Regions from separate parts of the Pseudomonas sp. GGS8 genome, predicted to be linked through region 4. Evidence: predicted binding sites of a transcription regulator. Region 4 holds the regulator's gene; each other region holds the start of a gene.
The links. Region 4 encodes FliA, which starts transcription of late flagellar genes. Its sites were predicted from a motif close to CTAAAGTTTNNNNNNNNNNNGCCGNTAA; they were not measured.
Positions count from the first base shown of each region.

Region 1: the regulator FliA is predicted to act here: its motif matches at 2,234-2,261, upstream of motA (flagellar motor stator protein MotA).
Region 2: the regulator FliA is predicted to act here: its motif matches at 1,920-1,947, upstream of J3D54_RS07540 (methyl-accepting chemotaxis protein).
Region 3: the regulator FliA is predicted to act here: its motif matches at 1,540-1,567, upstream of flgM (flagellar biosynthesis anti-sigma factor FlgM).

Region 1 is NZ_JALJWF010000001.1:1,285,588-1,289,798, reverse strand. It holds gene rhdA (thiosulfate sulfurtransferase) at 1-464, opposite strand, end outside; gene J3D54_RS05665 (HDOD domain-containing protein) at 631-2,163, opposite strand; gene motA (flagellar motor stator protein MotA) at 2,330-3,181, shown strand; gene motB (flagellar motor protein MotB) at 3,185-4,211, shown strand, end outside.
Region 2 is NZ_JALJWF010000001.1:1,731,506-1,735,716, forward strand. It holds gene J3D54_RS07540 (methyl-accepting chemotaxis protein) at 1-1,803, opposite strand, end outside; rRNA gene rrf (5S ribosomal RNA) at 2,210-2,325, opposite strand; rRNA gene rrf (5S ribosomal RNA) at 2,434-2,549, opposite strand; rRNA gene J3D54_RS07555 (23S ribosomal RNA) at 2,687-4,211, opposite strand, start outside.
Region 3 is NZ_JALJWF010000001.1:229,513-233,723, forward strand. It holds gene J3D54_RS01085 (chemotaxis protein CheV) at 1-593, opposite strand, end outside; gene flgA (flagellar basal body P-ring formation chaperone FlgA) at 675-1,436, shown strand; gene flgM (flagellar biosynthesis anti-sigma factor FlgM) at 1,604-1,930, shown strand; gene J3D54_RS01100 (flagella synthesis protein FlgN) at 1,979-2,446, shown strand; gene J3D54_RS01105 (flagellar brake protein) at 2,535-3,281, shown strand; gene J3D54_RS01110 (MFS transporter) at 3,345-4,211, opposite strand, start outside.
Region 4 is NZ_JALJWF010000001.1:3,653,304-3,657,514, reverse strand. It holds gene J3D54_RS16530 (chemotaxis protein CheA) at 1-369, opposite strand, end outside; gene J3D54_RS16525 (protein phosphatase CheZ) at 423-1,211, opposite strand; gene J3D54_RS16520 (chemotaxis response regulator CheY) at 1,234-1,605, opposite strand; gene fliA (RNA polymerase sigma factor FliA) at 1,773-2,513, opposite strand; gene fleN (flagellar synthesis regulator FleN) at 2,510-3,340, opposite strand; gene flhF (flagellar biosynthesis protein FlhF) at 3,457-4,211, opposite strand, start outside.

The sequences.
Region 1 (4,211 bases), 2.4 Mb from region 4:
TGCAGGTATTCGCGGGTGGCGACAGGTTCGTCGTGCAGGGTCAGGGCGACCGGGCCGCCGACTGCCGGCGGGATCTGGATCGACATTGGCAAGCCTTCTGCCAGCCAGGCCGGCAGGCCGCCGTTGACGTAGTGATACTTGCTGTGGCCGATGACATCCAGCAACCAGATAAAGCGCCCGGCCCAACCGCCGCCTTCGTCGTCATAGACGACGTAGACCGCATCAGGGTTGTGCCCCAGTTCGCCGAACAATGCTTCAAGCGCGGCGTGGCTCGGCAACAGGCCCGGCGCAGGTGCCTGACCCAGCTGAGTGCGTTTTGGATCGACAAAGCGTGCACCGGGGATATGCCCTTCGGCATAGCGGGCGCTGCTGGTCAGGTCCACCAGAATCAGTTCGCGGGAGTCGAGACGCGTGAGCAGGTCGCTCGGTTCGATCACCAGCGCCAAGCCAGAGAAGTCAGACATGTGAGGTCTCCAGAGCACAAAGGGGAGGATTGTAGCGCAGCGTCATGAGCGCCTGTTATCAGTTATTTTGGGGCAGGAAATAACGGTAAACAGGCTCTGGTGGTTAATGCCGGTCAGTCAAGCCGCAATGCGATCCGTAGCAGCTGTCGAAGGCTGCTACACGGCCCTAGCGGTGGCTAAAGCTGTGCAGGGCCTTTTCGATGCATTGCGCGGTTTTGCCGAAAGCTTGCACGGTGATTTCCGAGAATGGCCCGCCGCCCTGATCCGCTACCACGATCATGATCACCCGGCCGTTGTTGACCAGTGAGCGCAGCAGCAGGTGTTCGCCACTGAACGATTGACGCAGGCTGGCTGGCAGCAGGGCCGAGAATTGTGCGTTGTTGGCCGGCGTCAGGCGCACCTGGGCCTGTTGCGCGAGCAGGCGTTGCAGTACGGTGCTCTGGCTGACCACCAGGTTCAGGCCGGCCACTTCCTTGGGCAGCCCGGCGGTCTGGTGCACACGCAAATTGGCGTGTGTGCGGTCGGCCATCAGAATCATCACCCGCCGCATGCCACACGCCACCAAGGCATCCCGGGCCGATGTAGTCAAATGCATGGCATTGGTAAAACGGCTCGGCTCCACCAGCAATTCGGCGCATTGCTTGCGCCACTTCGCCAAGTCTTCGGCGGTCGGCGCCGGGGCGGGCAACAAACCGGCGTGAACGCGGTTCGCGCCCGGTGGCCAGATCAGCGACTCGGCCGAGTGCCAGAGGTCCGGCATGGCGTGTTGACGAGCGCTGTTGGCGGCCTGCTGGTGCAATTGTTGCTGCACCTCCTCCATAGGCATTTGCAGGTAAAGGCTAGTCAGGTATTGCCAGCGCTCGCAGTGGGGACTGTCCCAGGCGTGTTGTGACGACAGCGCCAGACCGTTGGCCAGCAGTACGGTATTGGCGGGCTGATTGAGCCAGCGGCGCAACGTCGGGTCATCATCGAGGCGGTTCTGTTGCCGCAGCGGGTGATCACTGTCGCGTGCGATGCGCAGGACTTTCACCAGTTCACGTTGTTCGCTGCGCAGCAGCCGATAACCTTGCTGCACCCAGATCGGCAAGTGCCAGGTGTCCACCAGCGCCAGACAGATATCCAGCAGGCGAACACCGAATAATTGCTTCTCGACTTTGCGCGCCGACTCGCCTTTATGGATGACCCGCAGCTCCCACTCTTCAAGCAACTGCGGATGGGTCAACGCCATGGGCCAGAGTGGCGAGAGAAACAGCAGGCTGCCCCAGTGGATGTCTTGCCACAGCCGTGCCAGACGACTGGCGAAAAAACCGTTGGCCTGTTGAGTGGCGTGCTGGCTGATCAGTTGAAGCTGGCGCAGGGCGACGGGGATCTGCGATTGGGGTTCGGCGGGCAAGCGCTCGAGTAATTCTTCAGTGCGTTTCAAACCGAGGCGATTGATCGCCACCTCAAGGTTTTCAGCAGGCTCGGTCATGCTGCCATGGGTGTGACGGTTGGCTTCGCGAATCACGCTCAAGGCCAGGGCCGGGCTTTCCTGCATCAGGTCGGCGATGTCGCGCAGCGAGCTGCGGTTATCGCGGATGGCTTTGCAGACACGGTCGTGGCTGGCTTGCGGAACCGGCAGGCGTACGCCATCGAGAAGCTTGACCCAGTCTTCAAGCGTGGTTGGTTTTGGCGTTGGGACGTTCGTTTCGTTAGCCATGTCTGGACGCGATCATCGTCTGCTTTACCTATGCCCTGAACGGGTCAAATTAGCTTTTCGCCTTAACTGGCTATAGTCTGGCGCAGTTTTGCCGATAAGTAGAAGAAGAGATTTTTTAACTTCCGAATATGACCTTGAACCCGACTCAGTAAGTGCTCTCCTACCTATGGCTAAAATTATCGGCATCATCGTCGTATTCGCGAGCGTGCTCGGCGGATACGTGCTTTCCCACGGCAAGATTGCCGCTCTCATCCAGCCTTTCGAGGTGATGATTATCGGGGGGGCGGCTCTTGGCGCATTTCTGCAGGCCAACCCTGGTTACATGACGATGCATGTGCTCAAGAAATCCTTGGGCATGTTCAGTTCACGTTTCAACCATACCTTCTACCTTGAAGTGCTGGGCCTGATTTACGAGATCCTCAACAAGAGCCGTCGCGAAGGCATGATGGCGATCGAGGGCGACATCGAAGATGCCGCCGCGAGCCCAATCTTCGCCAAGTACCCGGCGGTGCTCAAAGACGAACGCATGACCGCGTTCATCTGCGATTACCTGCGCATCATGTCCTCCGGCAACATGGCTCCTCATGAGCTGGAAGGCCTGTTCGACATGGAACTCTACAGCCTCAAGGAAGACCTCGAGCACCCGTCCCACGCGGTGAACGGCATCGCCGATGCCATGCCTGGTTTCGGTATCGTTGCGGCGGTATTGGGTATCGTGGTGACCATGGCCTCCCTTGGTGAAGGCGATCAGAAATCCATCGGTTTGCACGTGGGTGCGGCACTGGTGGGTACCTTCTTCGGTATTCTCGCGGCTTACGGTTTCTTCGGTCCGCTGGCCCACTCCCTGGCTCACGATGCCAAGGAAGAACTGAACACCTACGAAGCCATCAAGGCTTCGCTGGTGGCTTCGGCTTCCGGCATGCCGCCGTCGCTGGCGGTGGAGTTCGGTCGCAAGGTTCTGTACCCGGCGCACCGTCCTAGCTTCGCTGAGCTGGAACAAGCGGTTCGCGGTCGTTAAGTCATGGAAAATAACCAGCCGATAATCATCAAGCGCGTCAAGCGCATCGCCGGAGGGCATCACGGGGGCGCCTGGAAAATCGCCTTCGCGGACTTCGCGACGGCGATGATGGCGTTCTTCCTGGTGCTGTGGCTGTTGTCCACGGCAACGCCGGAACAGAAGATCGCCATCGCCGGTTACTTCAAGGACCCGGTCGGTTTTTCCGAAAGCGGCACGCCGTACATCATCGATCTGGGCGGTACGCCGACCCTGGCGCCGGAGAGCACCCTCAACCCCGAGGTCAAGTCCCAGCCTCAGCCGGACAAGGTGACGATCGACTCCGAACAGGTCGAAGGCATGGCCGAGCAGGTCGAGAAGGAACGCCTGGAGCTGTTGCTGCAAGAGTTGCAGAACAAGGTTGATGAAAATCCGCAGTTGCAGAAATTCAAGGACCAGATCCTCTTCGAGATTACCCAGGACGGTTTGCGCATCCAGATTATGGACGCTGAAAACCGCCCGATGTTCGACTCCGGCAGTGCGCGTCTGAAACCGTATTTCGAAGACATCCTGCTGGCCATGGCCGACACCATCAAAGCGGTGCCGAACAAGATCAGCATCAGCGGCCACACTGATGCCAAGCCGTACTCGGGCACCGGCGATTTCGGCAACTGGGAACTCTCGGCCAACCGCGCCAACGCGGCTCGCCGTGCATTGGTCGCCGGCAGTTATCCGGACGCTCAGGTCGCACGAGTCGTCGGTTATGCCTCCTCGGCGCTGTTTGACAGGGAGAACCCGTTCAATCCGGTCAACCGCCGCATCGACATCGTGGTGCTGACCAAAAAAGCCCAGCGGGCCATTGAAGGCGAACAAGGTGCCGAGCCGGCGCCAGTGCCGACGCAAGGGCAGGGCGGCCCGGGCGAAGTGCATGCGCCTCCAGCCGATCCGAACGCATTGCCGGCGGATAAAGAACCGCTGCCGGCACACGAGCTTCGTGAGCGTTTGAATCTGTTTGATAATCCGGCGCCGAAGCCGGGCGAGCCGCCCAAACCCG
Region 2 (4,211 bases), 1.9 Mb from region 4:
ATTGAGGTTGGCCACGCTCTGCTGGTTCAGCAGGTTGATCTGATTGACATCGACGTTGAGGGTTTCCACCACGGCCGTCTGCTCTTCGGTCGCAGCGGCCACCGATTGGTTCATGCCGTCGATTTCGCCGATGCGCTGGGTCACGCTGACCAGTCGCAGCCCGGCCTGGTTCGCCACTTCGACACTCTGCTCGCTGGACACCTGACTGGCGTTCATCGTGGTCACCGCTTCGCGAGAACCGATCTGCAGCGAGCTGATCATCTTGTGGATCTCTTCCGCCGATTCTTGGGTGCGATGCGCCAGGTTGCGCACCTCATCCGCCACCACCGCAAAACCACGACCAGCCTCACCGGCACGGGCCGCTTCGATGGCCGCGTTGAGCGCCAGCAAATTGGTCTGCTGGGAGATGCCTTTGATCACGTCCAGAATGTGGCCGATGTTGTCGGTGCTCGCGTTCAGGGTTTCGATCTGCGTGCAGGACAAGCTGATTTTCTGCGACAGTTCGGTCATGGCCAGGATGGTTTGTTCCACTACCTGACGGCCGTCATCGGCCTGCTCGCTCGCGCCGCTGGCGTGTTGCGAAGCATCGGCGGCATTGCGGGCGATTTCCTGGGTGGCGGCGCCCAATTGGTTGATCGCCGCAGCCACGCTGTTGGTGCGGGCGCTTTGTTCGTCGGAGCCGATGATCGAGGCGTTGGACGATGCCATCACCCGTTGCGACAGATCATGAACCTGGCGGGTCGCCGAGGACACTTCGCAAATCGATGCGTGAATCCGCTCCACGAACTGGTTGAAGGCCCCGCCCAACTCGCCGAACTCGTCTTTGCTTTCTACGACCAGACGACGGGTCAGGTCACCCTCACCCTGAGCGATGTCCTGCATCGCACGGCCCATCGTGGTCAGCGGACGCATCAGCACGCTGATCAGCAAACTCAGCAGCACGGCAATGGCGGTCACGGCGACGAACATCGCGATCAACGCCGAAGTACGGAACTGGCTCAGTGGTGCGTAGGCCTTAGCCTTGTCGATCGACAGGCCTACGTACCACTCGGCATTCGGCAAACCGCTCACCGGCGTGAACGAGAGGATGCGGTCCTGCTTGTTCAGTTCGACTTCCTGGATGCCTTTCTCGAAGCGGACACTGGAACCTGGATAGATGTCTTTCAGGTTCTTCATCACCTGATCCTTGTCCGGACTGACGATCACCTGACCGTCGGCACTGACCAGGAATGCGTGACCGATGCCACCGAAGTCCACCGAGTTGATGATCTTCACCAGAGTTTCCAGGCTCAGGTCACCGCCGACCACGCCCAGCAGTTCACCGTTCTTTTTCACCGGCATGGCGATGGTCACCACCAGCCCGCCGACTGCGGCCATATAAGGCGGAGTCAGCATGGTTTTGTCAGCGACTACGGCTTGTTTGTACCAAGGGCGCTGACGCGGATCGTAGCCGTCCGGCATCTTCGCGTCAGGGCGCTGGGTGAACATGCCATTGGCCTGCCCAACGTAGGTGAACTGGAAGTTCGAGGTGAGGGCCGGTTGATCGACCAGCCCCGGCAGGTCGGCATTGGCACCTTGATGGGCAACGTTTTGCGCAAGGTTTTCCAGGACCAACACGCGGCCGCTCATCCAGTTCTGCACGCTGCTGGCGGTCAGATCGCCGGCTTGCTCAACGGAGGACTCGAGGTTTTGCCGAATGGTGTTTCGCTGCAGATAGTCGTTGTACAAAGTGAACAACGCAAACGCCAGCACCACGACGCCTGAAGCGGCCAGCAGGATTTTATGGCTGAATTTGAGATTCATTTCATGGGACTTCTTATGCCAAAAGTGGGGATGCGTTCTGGGTTGCAACATTCCATGTAACAGCGCAGACGGCATTCTGGAGCCGCTCTACTTTGGTGCGCGCATGTGTCATCAGTCTTTCGGCACGAGCAGGAGAAAACTTAGGGATTTGTACAAAACCCATCGGATAACCGCCGAACGGCGTACTAGAGGGACGAATTATTGGGCTCACCGCAAGCCATGATCGCGGTGTTGGGTGTTTGGGTTGGGATGTTATTGGTGAGGGGGGTCTATATCTGGTGATACGGGTTCGAAGGAGTAGCGAGGCACGCAGACCTGGATTTGACCCGCTTTGAACTTAAACTTCTGTAAGCCCAGAAAGACAAAACCCCTGTCTGCATAAGCAGACAGGGGTTTCGGAATTCAATCTTGACGATGACCTACTCTCACATGGGGAAACCCCACACTACCATCGGCGATGCATCGTTTCACTGCTGAGTTCGGGATGGGATCAGGTGGTTCCAATGCTCTATGGTCGTCAAGAAATTCTGTGACCAGCTCGTTACAGGGGTAACGCGCCAGAAAATTTGGTGACTTCTACTAAAAACAAAACCCCTACCTGCATACGCAGATAGGAGTTTCGGAATTTAATCTTGACGATGACCTACTCTCACATGGGGAAACCCCACACTACCATCGGCGATGCATCGTTTCACTTCTGAGTTCGGGATGGGATCAGGTGGTTCCAATGCTCTATGGTCGTCAAGAAATTCGGGTACCGAACCGTCTTTCGACGCTTCAGCAAATTGGGTATGCGATAGTTTGTGTGTTGTGCGAACTTTCGGTTCATTGCGTCTTCACACACCGCAATCTGGCCTTTCGACTCAAATTGCTTGGGTGTTATATGGTCAAGCCTCACGGGCAATTAGTATTGGTTAGCTCAACGCCTCACAGCGCTTACACACCCAACCTATCAACGTCGTAGTCTTCGACGGCCCTTCAGGGGACTCAAGGTCCCAGTGAGATCTCATCTTGAGGCTAGTTTCCCGCTTAGATGCTTTCAGCGGTTATCTATTCCGAACATAGCTACCCGGCAATGCCACTGGCGTGACAACCGGAACACCAGAGGTTCGTCCACTCCGGTCCTCTCGTACTAGGAGCAGCCCCTCTCAAATCTCAAACGTCCACGGCAGATAGGGACCGAACTGTCTCACGACGTTCTAAACCCAGCTCGCGTACCACTTTAAATGGCGAACAGCCATACCCTTGGGACCGGCTTCAGCCCCAGGATGTGATGAGCCGACATCGAGGTGCCAAACACCGCCGTCGATATGAACTCTTGGGCGGTATCAGCCTGTTATCCCCGGAGTACCTTTTATCCGTTGAGCGATGGCCCTTCCATACAGAACCACCGGATCACTAAGACCTACTTTCGTACCTGCTCGACGTGTCTGTCTCGCAGTCAAGCGCGCTTTTGCCTTTATACTCTACGACCGATTTCCGACCGGTCTGAGCGCACCTTCGTACTCCTCCGTTACTCTTTAGGAGGAGACCGCCCCAGTCAAACTACCCACCATACACTGTCCTCGATCCGGATAACGGACCTGAGTTAGAACCTCAAAGTTGCCAGGGTGGTATTTCAAGGATGGCTCCACGCGAACTGGCGTCCACGCTTCAAAGCCTCCCACCTATCCTACACAAGCAAATTCAAAGTCCAGTGCAAAGCTATAGTAAAGGTTCACGGGGTCTTTCCGTCTAGCCGCGGATACACTGCATCTTCACAGCGATTTCAATTTCACTGAGTCTCGGGTGGAGACAGCGCCGCCATCGTTACGCCATTCGTGCAGGTCGGAACTTACCCGACAAGGAATTTCGCTACCTTAGGACCGTTATAGTTACGGCCGCCGTTTACCGGGGCTTCGATCAAGAGCTTCGCGTTAGCTAACCCCATCAATTAACCTTCCGGCACCGGGCAGGCGTCACACCCTATACGTCCACTTTCGTGTTTGCAGAGTGCTGTGTTTTTAATAAACAGTCGCAGCGGCCTGGTATCTTCGACCGGCGTGGGCTTACGCAGTAAATGCTTCACCCTCACCGGCGCACCTTCTCCCGAAGTTACGGTGCCATTTTGCCTAGTTCCTTCACCCGAGTTCTCTCAAGCGCCTTGGTATTCTCTACCCAACCACCTGTGTCGGTTTGGGGTACGGTTCCTGGTTACCTGAAGCTTAGAAGCTTTTCTTGGAAGCATGGCATCAACCACTTCGTGTTCTAAAAGAACACTCGTCATCAGCTCTCGGCCTTAGAATCCCGGATTTACCTAAGATTCCAGCCTACCACCTTAAACTTGGACAACCAACGCCAAGCTGGCCTAGCCTTCTCCGTCCCTCCATCGCAATAACCAGAAGTACAGGAATATTAACCTGTTTTCC
Region 3 (4,211 bases), 3.4 Mb from region 4:
AGGCAACGGGTCACCTGCTTGCGCGCCACCGACGAGTCATCGACCGTCAATACACACAAAGAGAGCGCCTTGTGCTGGGTTTCAACATCGACCACGCCCACCGAAATCGCTTCCGGTGTCGGCGCCACTTCCGCCAGCACCTTCTCGACGTCGATGATTTCGACTAACTGATTGTCGACCCGAGTCACAGCCGTCAGGTAGTGATCGCGCCCCGTCCCCTTGGGTGGCGGATGAATCTCCTCCCAGTTCATGTTGACGATGCGCTCCACCGACCGAACCAGGAAACCCTGGGTCTTGGTGTTGTACTCCGTGATGATCACGAAGGGATTGCTCTGGTCCAGCAACCGACCGGCACCGGTCGCCATCGCCAGATCCAGAATCGGAATGGTTGCCCCCCGAATATTCGCCACACCGCACACGACAGGACTGGACTTGGGCATCAGGGTCAGCTTGGGGCATTGCAGCACCTCGCGAACCTTGAACACGTTGATCCCATACAGCTGCTGGCCGTCGAGACGGAACAACAACAGCTCAAGGCGATTCTGCCCTACCAGTTGCGTGCGCTGGTTCACCGAATCCATTACACCAGCCATGCCCAGACTCCTACACCAACGCTAAGTGTGTTGCGACGCACATTCATCACGAAACGGCACGGCGCTTGCTTTTTAACTCTTATGAACACAGAACCGACATTTTTCCGACACCTGACATCAACCTGCCGCAGATTGCTCTGTGCGATGTCGGCCGTTTGCCTGTTCAACGCTGGCAGCCCTGCCCTTGCTGATACGGTTACCTTGCCTGACATGCTTATCGGCGTCACCCAAGGCTTTCTTGAATTCACCGTAGAGGACTATCTGGCCACCAGTCAAACGCAAGGTCGTTACGAAATCCAGGTCAATCAGCTCGATCCACGCCTGCGCATGCCTATGTGCGACAAGGAATTGACAGCCACCCTCGAGAGCCCAGCAAGGCCTCTGGGGCGGGTCACGGTCAAGGTTCGCTGCGATGGCGCCTCGCCCTGGACCGTCTTCGTGCCCGCTCAAGTGAAGCTGTTTCGCGACATCGTGACGACCACTCGTCCGCTCAAGCGCACAGGGATTATCGAACCTCAGGACGTAACCCTGCGCGAGCGCGATATCAGCCTGATAAATCAGGGGTTTCTGACTTCTGTCGATCAGGCGATCGGGCAAAAACTTACCCGACCAATGGTCGCCGATCAGATCATCACGCTGGTGCATCTCGAACAGGCGGAAGTGGTTCGCAAGGGCGACCAGGTGGTGATCACCGCCCGCAGTGGTACGCTCAGTGTGCGCATGCCGGGTGAAGCGCTGTCCAACGGCGGCCTGAGCGAACAGATTCGCGTGAAGAACCTTAATTCCCAACGGGTCATCAAGGCGCAAGTCACTGCGCCCGGCCAGGTGGAAGTGGCCATGTAGGGGCTCTGAGTTTGTGAAGTGATGGCGCGCCGCCTGGCGGTTGCCTAAACTGTGCCGCATGCAGGGCATGCGCTGGCGCATGCAAGCTCATTGATAAATGGGCCTAAAGTTTTTCGGGGAATCGCCGAAAACATGGCAAGCGTCCAAATATCCAGAGGTTTTTTGTCATGGTCATCGATTTCAGTCGTTTAAACAGCTCCTCGTCACTTACGGGCAGTACGCGTACCAGCACCGCGAAGGAAACCGCCGAAGCCGGCCAATCCGCGCCGCTGAATACCCCGGCCGAACAGGCCAGTACCACCAAAAGCGGGGAATCGGTACACCTCAGCAATGAGGCTCAACAGTTGCAGAAGGTCACTGACAAGCTGCGCGATCAGCCTGCCGTCGACAACGCCCGCGTGGCCGAGTTGAAAGCAGCGATTGCCGATGGCAGCTATAAAGTCGACAGCAACCGTGTAGCCAGCAAACTGCTCAACTTCGAAGCCCAGCGCTAGGCCACGGCCCGCGCCAGGCTTTTGGACGCTTAAAACCCAAGGCCAGCCATGCACGACACTCATTTACTGCAACTGATCATCGACGACTTTGCCCCGGCGCAACAACTGCTGGAGCTACTGCAAACCGAGTCCCTCGCCTTGCACGGTCGCGACATGCCACTGCTCGAAGACATTCTGGCGCATAAACAAGCATTGATCATTCTGCTCGAACAGCATGGCCGCAAGCGCAGTGAAATCCTCACCAGCCTCAACCTGCCAACCAACCGCCAGGGTCTGGAGCAACTCGCCAGCCAGTCGAGCATTGGCGAACGGTTGCTGGGACAGAGCGACGTGCTGACCGACCTCCTGGCCCAGTGCCAGGCCGCCAATGCCAACAATGGCCAGTCGATTCTGGTGCAGCAGGCCGCCACGGCCAACCAGCTGAAAATCCTCACCGGTGGCGAGCCGCCAGCGCTCTACGATGCCCGCGGATCAACCTCCAAGCTCGCCAAGCCACGCCAGCTCAGTCAGGCTTGAGCCTTTCAATGAGCACGCCCTATCAAGACGTGCAACATGCTGGCAGAATGCCGGCTAGTCGTCATATTTGTCTGGAGATTGATACCCCGTGTTCAATGCCTTAAATGCGGAAGATGCTCCGCAGCCACCCAAGGTGCTCACCACGCCCCTGGAAATCTCCGGCAATCTGCGTCAGCTGCAAGACAGCCATGACCCGCTGATCATCACGTTCCACGAGCGCAGCCAGCGCTTCCAGAGTTATCTGGTGGACGTCGATCGTGACAGCAACATGATTGCCCTGGACGAAATGATCCCGCGCGACGGCGAACGTTTTCTGCTGGCCGGCGAACCATTCAAGGTTGAAGGCTTCCACGACGGCGTGCGCATCGCCTGGGAAAGCAATGGCCCGCTGACCATCGACGAATCCGGCGATGGCCGCTGCTACCGTGGCACACTGCCCGATGAGGTGGTTTACCACCAACGCCGCAATGCTTTCCGTGCTGCATTGAAACTGGCACAACTGGTCAATGTCGAGCTGGGGGGTGAGAAACTCAAGTCGCCCATCGGCGGCAAACTGCTGGACATCTCCGCCACCGGCTGCAAATTGCGCTTCGACGGCGACATCACCGCCAGGCTGCAATTGGGTCAGGTCTACGACCGCTTCATCGCCGCCCTGCCCTTTGGCAGCATGACGGCCCCGGTCGAGTTGCGTTACCTGCACTTTGAAGAAAAGATCAACACCACCTTCGCCGGCGTGCGTTTTCACAACATGAGCGGCCTGGTGCAACGGCAAGTCGAGCGGTTTGTCTATCAGCTTCAGCGTGAAGCGCGACGCTTTGACAAAGACGACTTCTGATACACCCCATCAATAAAAAACGGGCAGTCCCTTGCGGTGACTGCCCGTTTTTTTATGCCTGGATCAAGGCCTCGCTTCGGTAAAACTTTGCTCGCGTCCTGCGTCCGGGTCTTCTGATTCCGAAACCGTTTCAGGTTCTGCTTCGGGCTCGGCATCCGGATCGACATCAGGCTCCGGGTTGACCGGATTCTGCATCTGATCCTGCACCACCTGCTCATCGACACGCGGGTCAAGGCACGCCACCAGTGGCGAACTCGACATGCTGTCGGGCATGGCCACGTGATGCAGCGGGGCATCGTCCACCTGATGCAGGTTGGTGACTGCTTTCGGACGGATTCGCCACACCAGCACCAGCGCGAAGAAGCTGAAGAAAGCATAGAGCATCTGGCTGCCGAATAACTTCATCAGCACCCCGGCCACCAGCGGTCCGATGCTCGCGCCGACACCGTAGGTCACCAGCAGCATCGCCGTCAGCGACACCCGGCGATCACCCTCGACGTGGTCGTTGGAGAACGCTACCGCCAACGGGTACAGACAGAACTGCACCAACGAGCAGAGGAATCCGGCGATGAACAGCACCTCCAGCGGCACCTGCTGCATGATCGCCAGCGGCAACGCGGCCAGTGCCAGGGTGAACGCAAAACTGCGGATCAACATTGCCCGGTCATAGCGGTCCGACAGCCAACCCAACGGCCACTGCACCACCAGCCCCGCAAAAATGCAGCTCCCCATGAACAGACCGACCTGTTCGGTGGACAACCCTTGCTGCGAGGCATACAGCGGCGCCAGACCGTAGAACGAACCGACGATCAACCCCGACCCCAATACCGTGCTCAGTGACTGCGGCACGCGTTTGATGAAGAAGCGCGGTTCCATCGGCGCCGGGTGCAATGGCGCCGGGTGAATCCGCCGGGTCAGTGCCACCGGCAC
Region 4 (4,211 bases):
CAGCGCCGCGAGTAATTCAGGCGTGGCAGCCGTGATCGGGCTGCGTTCACGGACTTCGCTGAACATGCTGTTCACCGCGTCCAGCGCTTCGAGAACCACGTCCATCAGTTCCGAGTCGACGCGACGCTCACCCTTGCGCAGGATGTCGAACACGTTCTCGGCGATGTGACAGCACTCCACCAGCTCGTTGAGCTGGAGGAAGCCGGCGCCCCCTTTTACAGTGTGAAAACCGCGAAAAATTGCATTGAGCAAGTCCGCATCATCGGGTCGGCTTTCCAGCTCGACCAGCTGCTCGGACAGTTGCTCTAGAATCTCGCCGGCCTCAACCAGGAAATCCTGAAGGATCTCTTCATCGGCGCCGAAGCTCATTAAGGGGGTGCTCCTGAGGTCTAAAAACCTAAAAAACCTAAAATGCTAAAACTCTAAAATCCTAGGCTGGATAACAAATCGTCCACATCGTCCTGACCGGACACAACGTCTTCTCTTTTATCGGCATGAATCTGCGGACCTTCACCCTGAGAGAGATGTTTTTGTGGATCTTTTTCAGCCAGCATCGCTTCACGGTCATGTTCGATACCCGCAAAGCGGTCTACCTGACTGGCCATGAGTACGAGCTTGAGCAGGTTGCTTTCAACTTCGGTGACCAGTTGGGTCACACGCTTGATCACCTGACCGGTGAGGTCCTGGTAATCCTGGGCCAGCAGAATGTCGTTGAGGTTGCTCGACACGACGCGGTTGTCTTCACTGCTGCGTGTCAGGAAACCGTCGACCCGCCGGGCCAACTCGCGGAACTCTTCAGCCCCGACTTCGCGGCGCATGAACCGTCCCCAATCCGTGCTCAGCGCCTGAGCTTCGTCGCTCAGGCTGTTGATCAGCGGCGTGGCGTTCTCCACCAGGTCCATGGTGCGGTTGGCCGCGGCCTCGGTCAGCTTGACCACATAGGACAGGCGCTCGGTGGCATCCGTGATCTGAGACACTTCCTCGGCTTGCGGCATGTGCGGGTCAATCTGGAAATTGACGATCGCGCTATGCAGCTCGCGGGTGAGCTTGCCCACTTCCTGATACAGGCCACGGTCACGGGTCTGGTTGAGCTCATGGATCAGTTGCACAGCGTCGCCGAACCTGCCCTTTTCAAGGCTTTCGACCAGTTCGACCGCGTGTTTTTTCAGGGTCGACTCAAAATCGCCCTTTGAAGATTCGATATGCTCCATAGCTCCCCCGTGGCGCAGTTTCTCAACCGATGCGTTCGAAAATCTTCTCGATTTTTTCTTTCAACGCCTGGGCCGTGAAGGGTTTGACCACATAGCCGTTAACACCGGCCTGGGCCGCTTCGATGATCTGCTCGCGCTTGGCTTCAGCGGTCACCATCAGCACCGGCAGATGCTTGAGCCTTTCATCGGCGCGCACCGCACGAAGCAGGTCGATGCCGGTCATCCCGGGCATGTTCCAGTCGGTCACCAGAAAATCGAAGTTACCGCTTTGCAGCATCGGCAACCCGGTCAATCCGTCATCGGCCTCGGCGGTGTTGGTGAACCCAAGGTCACGCAACAGGTTTTTTATGATCCGCCGCATCGTTGAGAAGTCATCAACGATGAGGATTTTCATGTTCTTGTCCAATTCGACCTCCAAGCAGTCTTAAACGCGCCCAGCACCTGGGCGCGCCATTTCAATCAATCCGGCAAAGCACTCAATGACTGTCTGGAGCACAACAGATCGAGACCGGTACGGTTCAACACCACACCAGCTCCATTCGCAGTGTCCCCACACTGCCTTCAGCGCGCTCGCCACTCCCCCAAACGCCCCCGCAAACGGGCCGCGCACTGGCTGTGTAACTGGCTGACCCGAGATTCACTGACCCCCAGGACCTCACCGATTTCCTTGAGATTCAACTCTTCGTCGTAGTACAGCGCCAACACCAGTCGCTCACGCTCCGGCAAATTGGCAATCGCGTCCGCCAGCGCCGCCTGGAAGCGTTCATCTTCCAGATCGCGTGACGGCTCGAGATGAGCACTCGCGCCATCCTCATGCAGCCCTTCGTGTTCGCCGTCCTGCAACAGATCGTCGAAGCTGAATAACCGGCTGCCCAGGGTGTCGTTCAAAATCCCGTAATAATCGTCGAGACTCAATTGGAGTTCGGCCGCAACTTCGTGATCTTTAGCGTCACGGCCGGTTTTAGCTTCAATCGAGCGAATCGCGTCGCTGACCATGCGGGTATTGCGGTGGACCGAACGTGGCGCCCAGTCCCCCTTGCGCACTTCATCGAGCATCGCGCCGCGGATTCGAATACCCGCGTACGTCTCGAAACTCGCGCCTTTGCTGGCGTCATATTTGGTTGATACTTCTAGCAGGCCGATCATCCCGGCCTGAATCAGGTCTTCGACCTGGACACTGGCCGGCAGACGCGCCAGCAAGTGGTAGGCAATGCGTTTGACCAGTGGCGCGTAACGCTCGATCAGCTCGTACTGCGCGTCACGTGCCGACTGCTTGTAGAGGTTGTAACCGCTGGCTGTCATAACACGGGTCCTGCCGTTTGTTGCACGAGGCGCTCGACGAAAAACTCCAGGTGCCCACGCGGGTTGGCCGGCAGCGGCCAGGTATCGACTTTCTGCGCAATGGCCTTGAACGCCAGGGCGCACTTGGAGCGTGGGAAAGCTTCATACACCGCGCGTTGCTTCTGTACCGCCTTGCGCACGCTTTCGTCGTAAGGCACTGCGCCGACGTACTGTAAGGCGACGTCAAGGAAGCGATCCGTGACCTTGGTCAATTTGGCGAACAGGTTGCGGCCTTCCTGCGGGCTCTGCGCCATGTTGGCCAGGACGCGGAATCGGTTCATGCCGTAGTCGCGGTTAAGCAATTTGATCAGCGCGTAGGCGTCGGTGATCGAGGTCGGCTCGTCACACACCACCAGCAAGACTTCCTGCGCGGCGCGCACGAAGCTGACTACTGAGTCACCAATGCCCGCAGCGGTGTCGATCACCAATACGTCGAGGTTGTCGCCGATGTCGCTGAACGCCTGAATCAGGCCGGCATGCTGGGCCGGGCTCAGATGAACCATGCTCTGGGTGCCGGAGGCGGCCGGGACGATGCGGATACCGCCAGGCCCTTGCAATAACACGTCACGCAGCTCACAGCGACCTTCGATCACGTCGGCCAGCGTGCGTTTGGGTGTCAGTCCCAACAGAACGTCGACGTTCGCCAGCCCCAGATCGGCATCCAGCAGCATGACGCGCCGGCCGAGCTCAGCTAGAGCCAGGGACAAGTTCACTGACACGTTAGTCTTCCCGACGCCACCTTTGCCGCCGGTCACCGCGATCACCTGTACGGGATGCATGCTGCCCATGTTATTTCTTTACCTTGTCTTACTTAGACGGAGGCCACATTACTGGCTGCGCGTTCACCATCGGAACAATGCATGGCAGACCATCGATGTAGGTACAAAAAATGTTCATTAATACCTCAGCCAACCTGCTTGGTCGGGCTGTGGTAAATATCAGCGAACATGTCAGCCATGGCTTCTTCGCTGGGTTCTTCCTGCATTTGCACGCTAACGGCGCGGCTGACCAGTTGATGACGACGCGGCAGATGCAAATCATCCGGGATCCGCGGACCATCGGTCAGGTAAGCCACCGGCAACTCATGACTGATAGCCAGGCTCAACACCTCGCCCAGACTTGCCGTTTCATCCAGTTTAGTCAGGATGCAGCCGGCGAGGCCGCAGCGTTTGTAACTGTGATAAGCGGCGGTTAGAACCTGTTTCTGGCTGGTGGTTGCCAAGACCAGATAATTTTTTGATTTGATGCCGCGCCCGGCCAGGCTTTCGAGCTGCATGCGCAGTGCCGGATCGCTGGCCTGAAGGCCGGCGGTATCGATCAGCACCACGCGTTTGCGCAGCAGCGGCTCCAGCGCCTGCACCAGGGATTGACCCGGGTCGACATGGGTCACCGACACATTGAGGATCCGGCCCAGCGTCTTGAGCTGTTCCTGAGCACCGATGCGATAGCTGTCCATGCTCACCAGCGCGATGTTCTGCGCGCCGTACTTGAGCACATAACGGGCCGCGAGCTTGGCCAGCGTGGTGGTCTTGCCCATGCCGGCCGGGCCGACCATGGCAATCACGCCGCCCTCCTCCAATGGCTCGACTTCCGGGGTGGTGATCATCCGAGCCAAGTGCGCGAGCAACATACGCCAGGCCTGACGAGGCTCTTCAATGT